3 regions of the Actinopolymorpha cephalotaxi genome follow, and region 2 is predicted to be linked to each of the others. Evidence: riboswitches for the same ligand, from Rfam matches in the RefSeq annotation. Region 2 holds a riboswitch; each other region holds the start of a gene.

Region 1 (4,071 bases), 4.8 Mb from region 2:
AGCTTCGAGTACGCCACGGACAGGAAGAAGGCAGCCAGCAGAACCTGAAGAACCCACAGGGTGATGGTGAGTGCGCGGGAGCGGTGCGGAGCGGCGGTGGAGCGGACTTCGTGCGTGGTCATGAGGTGCGTTCCCCTTCGGGCGACCCGGTTGTGGCCGGGCGGTGGCGGTCCGAACGTGTCGGTGTAAGGACCGTCGACGTCGCCGGAAGTCATCGCTGCGGCAGTCGCAGGGTGACCGAAGGGGAACGGAACGCAGATGTTCGTGGACAGCACGACAGGCGCTGACGCCAGCGGGGGGTTCCGGCATCAACGCCTGTCGTGGTTCGGGGGGCGCGGAGAGGTGCGCGGCCTAGCCGGGCCGCACCGCTCCGGCGTAGGGCATGTACTTCATCTTGATGTACTCGACCGTCTTGCCGGGGCGCGGCGCGTGGATGACCATGCCGTTGCCCGCGTAGATGCCCACGTGGTGACGGTCGCTGTAGAAGAGCACCAGGTCACCGATCTGCAGCTGGGACTTGGAGATCTTGGTCGAGATGGCGTACTGCGAGCGCGACGAGTGTGGCAGGGAGACCCCGGCCGCTCTCCACGCGCCCATGGTGAGGCCGGAGCAGTCCCAGCTGTTGGGGCCGTCCGCACCGAAGACGTACGGCTCACCGAGCTGGGCCTTGGCGAACGCCAGGGCGGTCGCGCCGCGGCCGCTGCCGGAAGGCGCGGGTGCAGGTGCGGGCGCGGGTGCCGGACCCGGGTTGGACGGGATGTCGGTCTTCGGCGTGCTGCGGCCACCGCCGCCGGTGCTGCGGTTCGAACGGGACTGTGCCCGATCCCGCGCGGCCTGCTCGCGGGCAGCCTTCTCCTGGGCCGCGCGCTCGGCGGCCGCGATGCGCCGCTTCTGCTCGGCGGTGAGGCGTTCGAGCAGCGCCTTCGCCTCGGCGGCGTTGCGCACCGCGGTCTTCCGGCGGGCGTCGGCCTGGCTCTTGGCCTCGCGGTAGCTCGCGAGCTCCGCCGACCGGGCCGCGCGCTGCTCGGCGAGCCGCTTCTGGCCCTCCTGCAGCTGCCGGAGCATGTCGCCCTGCTGTGCGTCCACGACCTTGACCGTGCGCATCCGGGCGAGGTATTCGTTCGGGTTCTTGGAGACCGCGAGCTGGGCGGTCATGTCGACGTTGCCGGCGCGGTACTGAGCCGCGGCGAACTGGCCGATGTCGCCACGCAGAGCGCTCACGCGCTGCTGCTGGCGGGTGACGTCGGCGTCGAGGGTGCGGACCCGGCGGTTGATGGCCGTCATCTTGTCGCCGAGCTCGTTGGCCTGCTCGGTGACCTTCTCGGCCTTCTCGTAGAGCGCGTCGACCTGCTGGCGCACCTCGCCGATGCTGCGCGTGGACGGGTCGGCGTAGCTGCTCGAGCCGGGGAGCGCGACCAGGGCGGCCAACGTCGCGGTGGTGGTGCCGACGACGAACAACGCGCGCCCTGAACGGGCCCTGCGGGTTGTCACAGGCGGTGCCTTTCTTCCTCAACGCCTACCGGGTGAGCTGACGGGTTCGGGCCGGGAAGTTGCCCTACGGCGAGCTCGGCGGCCAACCTGCGACCGTCGCGCCTGCCGATTCACCCCAGAAAACACGTGGTTCCCCGGCTCCCCGCAGAGCTGATCCGTCGTGGATCACCCCAACAGGGACTAAGCGAGACATCTGCGCCGACCGGGACGGCCGACTCAAACTGGACAGATATCTGATGGAGACCATAGTGACCGGTCCGTGATCAATCAACACCGGCACCCCCGGGAAGTTGTCCGGAGATTCGACATTTCGCAAGATTTGTTCCCGCGTCGTGGGATCACGGCGGCGAACGGCCAGGCCACAGGGTCACAGGGTCACGACTCCTGGCAGCAGGTGTGCCGGCTCTCCTCGACGTAGTGCGGGTCGTGCCACCAGTACCGCCGGTTCGCCGGCGGGTCCGGCACCGGGTCGGCCAGCCGGCTGACAGGGCGGGACCGCGCCCGCAGGCGCTCGCCGGCCGCGCCGGACACGAACGGTGCGAGGAGACCGTCGACGTCGAACAGCTCGCCGTTGCACATGACCTGGCGTACGTCCGCCGCGGCGGTGATGTCGGCGAGCGGGTCGCCGCCGAGCACCACCAGGTCGGCGTACGTGCCAGGGCGCACGGTGCCGAGCGGCTCGCCGAGGAACTCACCCGGCGCCCTCGTCGCCGTGGTCAGCGCGTCGTACGGCGAGACGGGGTACTTCACCATCGCGCGGAGGTTCAGGTGGGTGCTGACCGCGCGGTTCGCGATCGGCGAGTCGGTGCCGGTGATCACCACCCCGCCGCCGCGCAGCATCGCCGCTACCTGCGCCACCTGCCGGGCGAGGTTCTCCCGCGCGACGGTCTGGTCGGTGTCCCGCGCGGTCCGCGCGGTGGCCTGCAGTCCGGCGTACTTCCACGGCGGGTACAGCGTCCGCACCCGCCGGTCCGTCACCAGCGACGTGTCCTCCCGCAGCAGGGTGGTCGCGCCGAACAACGTGGGCGTACGGGCGGCGCGGGCGGCGTCGAAGATGTCGATCACGTCGCGGTAGCCGGTGCCCAGGGCGGTGGCTGTCCGGGAGAACCCGAACCGGTTGGTCGCCCCGACCCGGACTCCGGCGTCAAGATCGTTTTCTCACCGAAGCACAGTGTGCGCACGTCTGGCTACGGCGTGACATCCGGACGTCGTATTGCGGCCATTGACGAAGACTTGATCACGGTACGGAAACGGTTCCCGGACACAGCCCCGGAAGACCGCTACGCTGCAGCACCGAAAACCCCGGTGCGGATCGGATAGCCGCCCGCCCGGTGACCCCCTAGAAAAGATGAGGCAGTCACTGTGATCATCCTCGGCATTATCCTCACGATCCTGGGCTTCGCCCTGGGCATTTCGATCCTCTCGACTATCGGCATCATCCTGCTGGTCATCGGCGTGGTGCTGTTCATCCTCGGCGCCATCGGGCGTCCGGTCGGTGGCCGGAAGGTCTGGTTCTGACCCGCAACACCGGTTCTGGCCCGGAGCGGTTCCATTAGCTCCGACAGGTTCTGAGCCAACCGGCAGCCCCGCGCGCACACCGCGCCCGGGGCGGCCGGGTTCGGCCGTTGCGCCGGCAGCCTTCCATCGGGAAGGCTGCCGGCGATGCGTTTTCCGGCCACAGTGAAGGATCTCCGCCCATGGCGTTGATGCGTTGCGACTTCTATTCCGAGGCACTCCAGCTCAGTACCTCGATGACGGTGATTCTGCCGCAGGAGACGACCACCCAGATCGGGATGTCCGGCGCGGCCCGCGAAGGCGGTGCCCCCGTCCTCTACCTCCTGCACGGCCTCAGCGACGACGACACCATCTGGCTGCGGCGTACGTCCATCGAGCGCTACGTCTCCACGCTCGGCCTCGCCGTCGTCATGCCGGCGGTGCACCGCAGCTTCTACGCCGACGAGGCGCACGGCAACCGCTACTGGACGTTCCTGTCCGAGGAGCTTCCGTCGCTCGTCGGCCGGTTCTTCCGGGTGTCCGACCGGCGGGAGGACACGTTCGTCGCCGGCCTGTCGATGGGCGGGTACGGCGCCGTCAAGTGGGCCTTGCGCCAGCCGGAACGCTTCGCGGCGGCGGCCAGCCTGTCCGGGGCGCTGGACGTGGCCAACCCGGGTATGCGGGAGAACCGCCCCGAACTCATCGACCGGGTCTTCGGCGACGAGGTGAGCGGCACCGACAACGACCTGCTGTGGTTGCTCGAGCAGGGGGCGAAGTCGGGGCAGCAACTCCCGGCCCTGCACGTCTCGTGCGGCACCGAGGACGGCCTGATGGCCCACAACCACGCGTTCGTGGACGCCGCGCGCCGCCTCGATGTGCCCGTCACCGTGGAGTTCGAGCCCGGCGAGCACGAGTGGGGTCTGTGGGACCGCAAGATCCAGGACGTACTCCGCTGGCTGCCGCTGTCCTGACGGCAAGCCCTGACCGCTCGGCCGAGCACTGCCGGTGATCCCGCGCGTTTCGTCGCGAGACGTCTTCCCGTATGTGCGTCTTCGTACGACTGTCAATCCTTCCTTGCGTTCAGCC
Region 2 (4,071 bases):
GAGGCGGCGATCGAGGTCAACCGTCGTTCCGCGAGGGAGGGCCGTGACCTGGCCAGCGTCCGGTTGCGGTTGCTGCTGGACACGCTGGTGGACGCGGCGCAGGGGCTGCGCCGGGAGCTCGCACTGCCGCCCACGCAGTCGCGCCCGGCCGACTCGGTGCCCGCCAGGGAGGCGGCGGCCGGAGGGCTGCCGTCGGGGCCGGAGGGCGTCATTCCGCTGGAGACGTTGCTCACCGTGCCCCAGGTCCACCTCGTGGTGGACGGCTACAACGTGACCAAGACGGCCTGGCCGACCCTGCCGCTGGAGACCCAGCGCACCCGGCTGGTGACCGCGCTCGGTGGCGTGGCCGCCCGTACCGGCGCCGAGGTGACCTGCGTCTTCGACGGGGCGAAGCTCGCCGTGCCGCCGCAGCTGAACACCCCGAGAGGGGTGCGTGTCCGGTTCAGCCCGGCCGGGGTCAGCGCCGACGACGTGATCCGCCAGCTGGTGGCGGCCGAGCCGGAGGGGCGTCCGGTGGTGGTGGTGTCCAGCGACCGGGAGATCGCGGACGGGGTACGCCGCTCCGGCGCCCGCCCGATCGCTTCCGACGCGTTGGTGCGCCTGCTCGCGCGCTGACCCCCGTGTGCTCGTTCGGCGGCACTGTCGGTGGTCGTGTCTAACGTTTCCGGCAACGGCGAAAGCCGGACGCGAGACAGGCGCCATCAGGTGCCGGGCGAACGGCCGCCGAGGAGACGGACGGAGGGCAGCATGCGGATCCAGTGCGATCGCTGCGTGGTGCGGAAGCGTCGCTGTGAGGACTGCGTGGTCGGGGTCGTTCTCGGTGCGCCACCCTCGTCGATCGAGCCCGTGGGCGTCGAGCCCGTCGGGCCCGCGGGGGCGGAGGTGGTGCCGGTCGCGGTCGACGCGGCGTGGCTGGACGCGTCGGGGGTGGCCCCGCCGGAGTTCGGCGAGGTGGGGTTCGAGCTCGACGAGGCAGACCGGAAGGCACTGCGGGTGCTGGCCGAATCCGGCCTCTGGTCGCCGGACCACCCACCGTGGCTGGCGGAGCCGGAAACACCGCATCGGGGCGGCGTCTCGGCCGCCCGGTGACCGGTCCGGGACGCCATCGGAAGCGAGGAGTGCGGAAGTCGCCACGATCGGCAACCACCGCGTGTCGGCGTGACCGGTCCCGCGGTGCCCTGTTTCCGTGGGACCTGTACGCGACATGTCGGCAGGATTTGAAAGCTTCGGGTGCGATTCACTACAGTGCCGCCCGAAGTGTCCGTTCTGCGTAAGTCGGCTACCCAGTCGGCGCGGGCACCCGCTTAGTCTCCGCCGGACACCCGGAGGAGAGCCGGGGACCCAGGTTTCCCGGGGTGAATCGGCGGCCTTGGCGGTCACGTGATCACGTGGTCACGTGGATCGGCAGGACCTCCGTAGGGCGGCTTCCTGGCCCGAACCCGTCAGCTGACCCGGTAGGCGTCCGAGGAGAAGAGGCTCACCGCCCGATGTCCAATCGCCGCACCTGCCCACCCGGGCGCGCGTTGCTCGCCGTCGGCACCGCCACCGTCGCGCTCGTCGCCGCGGTCCCCGGGGCCAGTTACGCAGAACCCCGCCGCGACATCGGCCAGGTTCGCAAGCAGGTCGACGATCTGTACGAGCAGGCGGAGAAGGCCGCCGAGCAGGCCAACGAGCTGAACGACCAGACGAAGGTCATCGACCGCCGCCTCGGCAAGCTCGACGTCGACGTCGCCCGGCAGCAGAAGCGGCTGAACTCGATGCGCGGCCAGATCGGCCAGTTCGCCGCTGCCGAATACCGCGCGGGTGCCGTCGACAGCACGGTGCAGCTGCTGGTCGCGCAGGACCCGAAGGAATACATCGCGCAGATGAGCACTGCGGAGGCGTTCGCGGGACAGCAGGGGGATCTCCTCCTGCAGCTCCAGTCCGAGCAGAAGCGGCTGTCGGAGCAGAAGGCGGCCCGCCAGGCGGAGCTGGCCCGGCTCCGCGACGCGCGTGACGCCGCGAAGGCCCGCAAGAAGCAGGCCGACGCCAACGTCGCCAAGGCCAAGACCGTGCTCAACCAGCTCACCGCCGCCGAGCGGCGCCGGGTGCAGGCACGCGAGCAGGCGGCGGACCGGCCCTCCCGTGGGCAGGAGCGCATTCCGCTTCCGTCCGGCAGCGGCCGGGGTGCCACCGCGCTCGCGTTCGCCCGTGCCCAGCTGGGCGAGCCCTACGTCTTCGGTGCCGCTGGCCCGAGCAGCTGGGACTGTTCCGGTCTGACGATGATGGCCTGGCAGGCGGCGGGAGTGTCCCTTCCGCACTCATCCAGGTCGCAGTACGCCATGTCGGCCAAGGTGTCGCGTTCGCAGCTGCGGCCCGGTGACCTGGTGCTCTTCTACTCCGACCGGCACCACATCGGCCTGTACGCCGGAAACGGCATGGTTCTGCACGCGCCCCGCCCGGGCAAGAGTGTCGAATACCTCCCGATGCGATACATGCCGTACGCCGGCGCGGTGCGACCCGGATAGGGTCCCGCAGAATCCTCGTACGGCACAAAGCTGTCCACTCGCCGCCTCTCCTCGTTCAGCGGGAGAGGCGGCGAGCTTTTTCCGTACGATGCGGGTGTGATCGGCGACTCTGCGCAGCGGGTACGCCGTCGGGCCGCTCCACGCCGACGGTTCGCGGCACGGACCCTCGCCGCCCTCGTCGCCGGCATTCTGCTGGTGTCCGGGGTGTTCGCGTCCACCGTGGCGGTGATGACCGGATCGGCTGTTCCGTCCGCGGTCGGCTCACTGGACTCCCGCGGCGCCACCCGCGGTGCCGGCGACCTCGCCCCGGCGGTCCGGCCCACGCTCGCCGCACGGAGTGGACACCTCACCGCCCAGCGCGTCGCCGTCGCGGAGGACCTGCTCGGCCGGCAGGCCGCCGCGATCCGGTCAGGTGACAGGCGTGCCTACCTCGCCACGGTCGACCCGCGGGCCCGTGCGTTCGCCGCGACAGCCGCCCGTACCTTCGACAACCTCCAGCGGATGCGGGTGCGCCAGGTGCACTTCGGCACCCCGGTGGTCGACACGCGCGGGTTCGCTCCCGCCCGGCGGGCCGCACTCGGGCCGTCCGCCTGGGTCGCCTCGGCCGAACTGTCCTTCCGGCTCGCCGCCGGCGACACCCAGCCGTGGAGGACCACGCTGCGGATGGTGTTCGTCGACCGCGACGGAGCCAGCTATCTCGCCGGCGACCGGGAAGGGCAGGGGCCCGACACGTCGCTGCCGTTGTGGCTGACCGAACGGATCGACGTCGTTCACGGCGAGCACAGCATGGTGGCGGGATCCGCCGGCCGGGACGAGCTTCGCCGCTTCGCGCGCACCGCCGATCTCGCGGTCCGGCGGGTGTCGGAGGTGTGGGGACGCAGGTGGGACCAGTACGTCGTCGTTCTGGTGCCACCCAGCCAGACGCAGATGGAACGACTGATCGGGGTCGACTCACACACCCAGACCGCGGTGGCGGCGGTGACGACCTCGGTCGGACGGCCCGATCCTGCCCTCGCCTCCCACATCGTGGTCAACCCGCACACGTTCGACCAGATCGGCAGCCTCGGCCGGCTCGTCGTCCTCACCCACGAGGCGACCCACGTCGCGTCGCACGCCACCGTGAGCGGCATGCCGGTGTGGCTGTCGGAGGGCTTCGCCGACTACGTGGGCTTCCACCGGTCCGGGCTGCCGTCCGCGGTGATCGCCCACGAGTTCCTTCGCGACGTGCACCGTCGCGGTGCTCCGGACGCGTTGCCGAGCGGCGCGGAGTTCGACCCGCGGGCCAGGGCGCTGGACGAGGCGTACGAGTCGGCGTGGACGGCCTGCCGCTACGTCGCGTACCACTGGGACCAGGCCACGCTGCTGCGCTTCTACGTCGCGATGGACGGTGCCCGGACGAAGGCCGACCAGGAACGCGTCTATCGGCGCGTCCTCGGCACCTCCTCCGACCGGTTCGTGCAGGGATGGCGTGCGTACGTACGAGAACACAGCGACGACGACTGACCGCCGGGCTGGCAACGACCGATTGACAACGACCGATTTGACAACCGCCGATTGACAACGA
Region 3 (4,071 bases), 240 kb from region 2:
CGGGTGAGGGTGTAAGGAACCTGCGCGTGTGCAACCTGTGTCGCGTGCGTGCTCAACGGATCGGCCCTCCCGAAATAGCCCCGCCGAACCTTAGCTTGAGCGTATCGGGGGGCACCGACAGGCGTCAGGCGAGCGGGACGGCCGCCACCGGCGTGGTCGTGGGCGCCTTGGACCCGCCCTGCGGCTCCACCGAGATGCCGAACGCGTTGGCGCCGCCGACACCGGACAGAACCTCGCTGACCCGTCCGGATCCGGTGACGTCGACGACACCGGCGGAGCGGGCGCTGTCCCCGGAGATGAACCAGAGCTGGTACGTGCGCCCCCGGGGCGGCCGGGACATCCCGTCGAGGAGTACGACGGCACGGTCGAGCTGCTGGGACACCACGACGGTGACCTTCCCGCCGCCGCGGACGTCGCCTCGGACGGTTCGCGAGTCGGGAGCGGCCAGGACGGTCTCGATCCGCTCGCGTTCCTGGACGGCCTGGGCGGTCCGCTGCTGGGCCTGTTGGTACTGCACGACCCCCGCGCCGACCCCCACCCCGGCGAGGATGACCAGCGCGGCGGCCAGGGCGAGCAGTCCCCGCCGGCGAGGGCGCCGAGCGCGGTGGCCGTGGGTGACCGGCTGGTGCCGGCTCTCGGCAGCCGAGGAGGTTTCGCCGTTCGTGGTTTCGCCGTTCGCGGAGTCGCCGTCCGGGCCGGTGGGCCGGACGGTGGTACGTCCGTTGCCGGTGTCGGGAGCCGCCTCCTGGCCGGTGGTCCGGATCGCGGCCAGGACCCTGGCGCGCAGCTGCTCCGGCGGCTCGGTGGCGGTCGCGGCGGCGAGCTGGGCCGCGACGGCGGCCAGCTCGCGTACTTCTCCCTGACAGCTCGAACAGGTGGACAGGTGGGCCTCGAACTCGCGCAGCTCCGGCTCGGGCAGCGCGTCGAGCACGTACGGCGCGGTCAGGGAGTGCAGGTCGGGCACGTCGGGGAGGCCGGGAGTCGTCGTCATCGCGGCGCTCCCAGCTCGAAGGTGCCGATGCAGTCGCGGAGCCGGGTCAGCCCGTCCCGCATGCGGGTCTTGACGGTGGCCAGGTTGGCGCCGAGGACCTCGGCGACCTCGCGGTAGTTGTACCCCACGTAGTAGGCGAGGGTCACCGCCTGCCGCTGCAGGTCGGTGAGCGAGCCCAGGCAGCGGCGGACCTGTTCCTGCTCAAGGCTCGCCGTCACCTCCTCGACCACCTGGTCGTACGCGGGGGAGTTGTCGCCGGCCGCGGCCCGGCGTTCGCGGTCGGTGGAGGCCTGCTCCGACCGCACGCGGTCGACCGCGCGGCGATGGGCCAGCGTGCTCGCCCAGGTGCGCACCGAGCCGCGGGAGGGGTCGAACCGGGACGCGGTACGCCAGATCTCGACGAACACCTCCTGGCTCACCTCCTCCGCGAGCGAGGGGTTGCGCAACACCCGGCAGACGACGCCGAACACCTGCGGGGCCAGCAGGTCGTAGAGCGCGCCGAACGCGTCCTCGTCTCCCCGGGCCACCCGGGGGAGGAGGTCGTCGGCGGTCGGCGACGTGTCACCCACCGGTCGCGGTGGTCGGGGTGCGTCGTTCATCGGGTCCATCTTCGCGTGCACCGTCGCCCGCGCGACGCGGCGGGGGCGCGGCGAGCGTCGCGTCCGGCCTGCTCGGGCGGCGTTTCGTGCAACATGACAGGCAACATACCGGGCAACGGCAGGTCAAATGATCCGAACGGCCGACCAGACGGGAGCGCCCCGGCTGCAGTGCAGCAGCCGGGGCGCTCGCCTGGTCGTGCCTGTGGTGCGGGGGTACCGGGGTGTACGGGTGCATCCCGGTGAAGCCGGGAGGACTCAGCCGAGGCGGAGCTTCTCGTTGGGGAAGATCAGGTTGGGGTTGCTCCCGACCAGCTTCCGGTTGAGGTTCCACAGTGCCCGCCAGCCGCCGTCGACGCCCTGCGCCTGAGCGATGGTGGACAGGGTGTCGCCGGACCGGACGACGTACCTGGCACCGGACACCGCGTGCCGGGAGTGCGTGTGCGTGTGCCGGCTCACGATCTTCGGCCGGGAGGTGCCGCGCGAGGAGCGGGAGCTGTGCTGCTTGCGCTCCTGCGTCTGGGCGCGGGTGTTGGGGCTGCCGCCCTTGTCGCCGGAGCCGAGGCCGAGCTTGGCCGAGCATGCCGGCCAGGCGCCCCAGCCCTGCACGTCCAGGACCTTCTCCGCGATCTCGATCTGCTGCGACTTGGTGGCGTAGTCGGCGCGGGAGGCGTACTTGCCGCCACCGAAGCCGGTCCAGGTCGAACGGGTGAACTGCAGGCCGCCGTAGAAGCCGTTGCCGGTGTTGATGTGCCAGTTGCCGCTGCTCTCGCACATGGCGAGGCGTTCCCACGTGTTGGTGCTGGCGGCGTTCGCCGGAGTGGCGGCGGCAGCCATCCCGACCATGGGGACAGCGGCGGCGATGCCGGTGACGGCGGCGGTCTTCGTGACGCGCTTGGCGACGGTGTTCGTACGACTGGCGCCGCGGTGCTTTGCCTGATAGGCCATGAGTGTGTTCCCTCCCGTCGCCTGCGGAGTTAGCTGTCGGATTCGGGCGAGAGGAAGTGCCCGGCCGCTCGAGGCGGCTTCACCCCAGGACCCGTTGCCGGGTCCGTATGTGGTTCCTCCGTCTCCGCCCGATGGAAGTACCGGGTCTGACGACACCGCCGGGCGGAGCTAGGCGAAGCGGGTCGTAGCCGCCCCCCTGTCGGCGCGACCGAGATGGACTGTACGGCGTGATCGTTTCGTTGCCAACCTGATCCAAAGGATTCACCGAAGTCGCGACCACGCTTTGTTTACCACGATGAAGTGTGCAGCCGACGGCCGGCGAACAGGCGGTGAAGCCGTGCCCGAGGACGGCGCTTCCGCTGTCGGACAATGGCAAACCTGCTGGTGACAGCGTTGCCGGCGACGTCGTTGAGGCCGCGGCGACCGCGGCCGCGGAGGCGGCGAACGACCTGCCGGTCAGGCGGTGGAAGAGGCTCGCGACGCAGCTCGTGCGAGGGTGACAGCCGGCCGAAAATTCCTGTCCTGGCCGACGGGAATCACTCCCGCGGCCACGGCTTTCGCGGTCTCCGCGTGGCGAACGGGTGTTCGGGCGCGGGTCTCGCTAGCGTTCGGGACACGATGCCCGACACGACGCCCCACACGACGCCCGGCACCACCATCAGGTTCCTGCATTCCGGCGACTGGCAGCTCGGGATGATGCGCCGGTTCCTCGGCCCGGAGGCCCAGGCGCGTTACGGCCAGGCGCGCGTCGACGCGATCGAAAGCATCGGCGCGGTGGCCGCGCGCACCTCCGCCGCGTTCGTCGTGGTGGCCGGTGACGTGTTCGACGCCAACCAGGTCGACCGGAAGGTCGTCCTGCGGGCGTGCGAGGCGCTGCGGGCCGTCCCCTGCCCGGTCTACCTGCTGCCCGGCAACCACGACTCGCTGGAGCCGGGTTCGGTGTGGGCGAGCCCGATGCTCGCCGCGCACCTGCCGTCCCACGTCGAGGTGCTGCGCGACTCAGTCCCCCGTACGCCCGCGCCGGGTGTCGAGGTCGTCGGTGCGCCGTGGCGCACCCGCCGGCCACTGCGCGACCCGGTGGCGGACGTGCTCGACGCCGACCCGCCCGCGGCGGGCGGGCTGCGGGTGCTCGTCGGCCACGGGCAGGTGGACAGTCTCGCGCCCGACGTCGGCGAGCCCGCCCTGATTCGCCAGGACCCGCTGGAGGAGGCGATCGCCGCCGGCCGGATCCACTACGCCGCACTGGGCGACCGGCACTCGCGTACGTCCGTCGGCGAGTCGGGCCGGATCTGGTACGCCGGCACTCCCGAGCCCACCCGGCCCGAGGAGGAACACCCCGGCGACGTGCTGCTGGTCGAGCTGGCCACCGGTCCCGGCGGCTCCACCTGCACCGTCACCCCCGAACGCGTGGGCACCTGGCGGTTGCTCTCCCAGGTGGTCGAGGTCGACGGCGACGCCTCACTCGACGCACTCGACCGCTGGCTCGGCGAGCAGCCCGACAAGGCGCGCACCGTGGTCCGCCTCGGTGTACGCGGC

Evidence for each region. Region 2 has a riboswitch for cyclic di-AMP ahead of FHR37_RS07250 (C40 family peptidase). Riboswitches for the same ligand answer to the same signal wherever they lie in the genome.
Region 1: linked by a shared signal. The riboswitch ahead of FHR37_RS28695 (C40 family peptidase) and the one ahead of FHR37_RS07250 (C40 family peptidase) in region 2 are both predicted to bind cyclic di-AMP.
Region 3: linked by a shared signal. The riboswitch ahead of FHR37_RS08295 (LysM peptidoglycan-binding domain-containing protein) and the one ahead of FHR37_RS07250 (C40 family peptidase) in region 2 are both predicted to bind cyclic di-AMP.

What each region holds. Positions count from the first base shown of each region.
Region 1 covers NZ_JACBZA010000001.1:6,431,749-6,435,819, reverse strand. The annotation lists gene FHR37_RS28700 (DoxX family protein) at 1-122, opposite strand, end outside; gene FHR37_RS28695 (C40 family peptidase) at 352-1,491, opposite strand; cyclic di-AMP (ydaO/yuaA leader) riboswitch at 1,500-1,662, opposite strand; gene FHR37_RS28690 (amidohydrolase family protein) at 1,867-2,556, opposite strand; gene FHR37_RS28685 (hypothetical protein) at 2,854-3,009, shown strand; gene FHR37_RS28680 (alpha/beta hydrolase) at 3,189-3,956, shown strand; gene FHR37_RS28675 (hypothetical protein) at 4,066-4,071, opposite strand, start outside.
Region 2 covers NZ_JACBZA010000001.1:1,608,390-1,612,460, forward strand. The annotation lists gene FHR37_RS07240 (NYN domain-containing protein) at 1-615, shown strand, start outside; gene FHR37_RS07245 (hypothetical protein) at 772-1,089, shown strand; cyclic di-AMP (ydaO/yuaA leader) riboswitch at 1,303-1,477, shown strand; gene FHR37_RS07250 (C40 family peptidase) at 1,488-2,507, shown strand; gene FHR37_RS07255 (gluzincin family metallopeptidase) at 2,604-4,010, shown strand.
Region 3 covers NZ_JACBZA010000001.1:1,845,772-1,849,842, forward strand. The annotation lists gene FHR37_RS08280 (glycoside hydrolase family 130 protein) at 1-56, opposite strand, end outside; gene FHR37_RS08285 (anti-sigma factor) at 125-991, opposite strand; gene FHR37_RS08290 (sigma-70 family RNA polymerase sigma factor) at 988-1,590, opposite strand; gene FHR37_RS08295 (LysM peptidoglycan-binding domain-containing protein) at 1,846-2,535, opposite strand; cyclic di-AMP (ydaO/yuaA leader) riboswitch at 2,540-2,690, opposite strand; gene FHR37_RS08300 (metallophosphoesterase family protein) at 3,154-4,071, shown strand, end outside.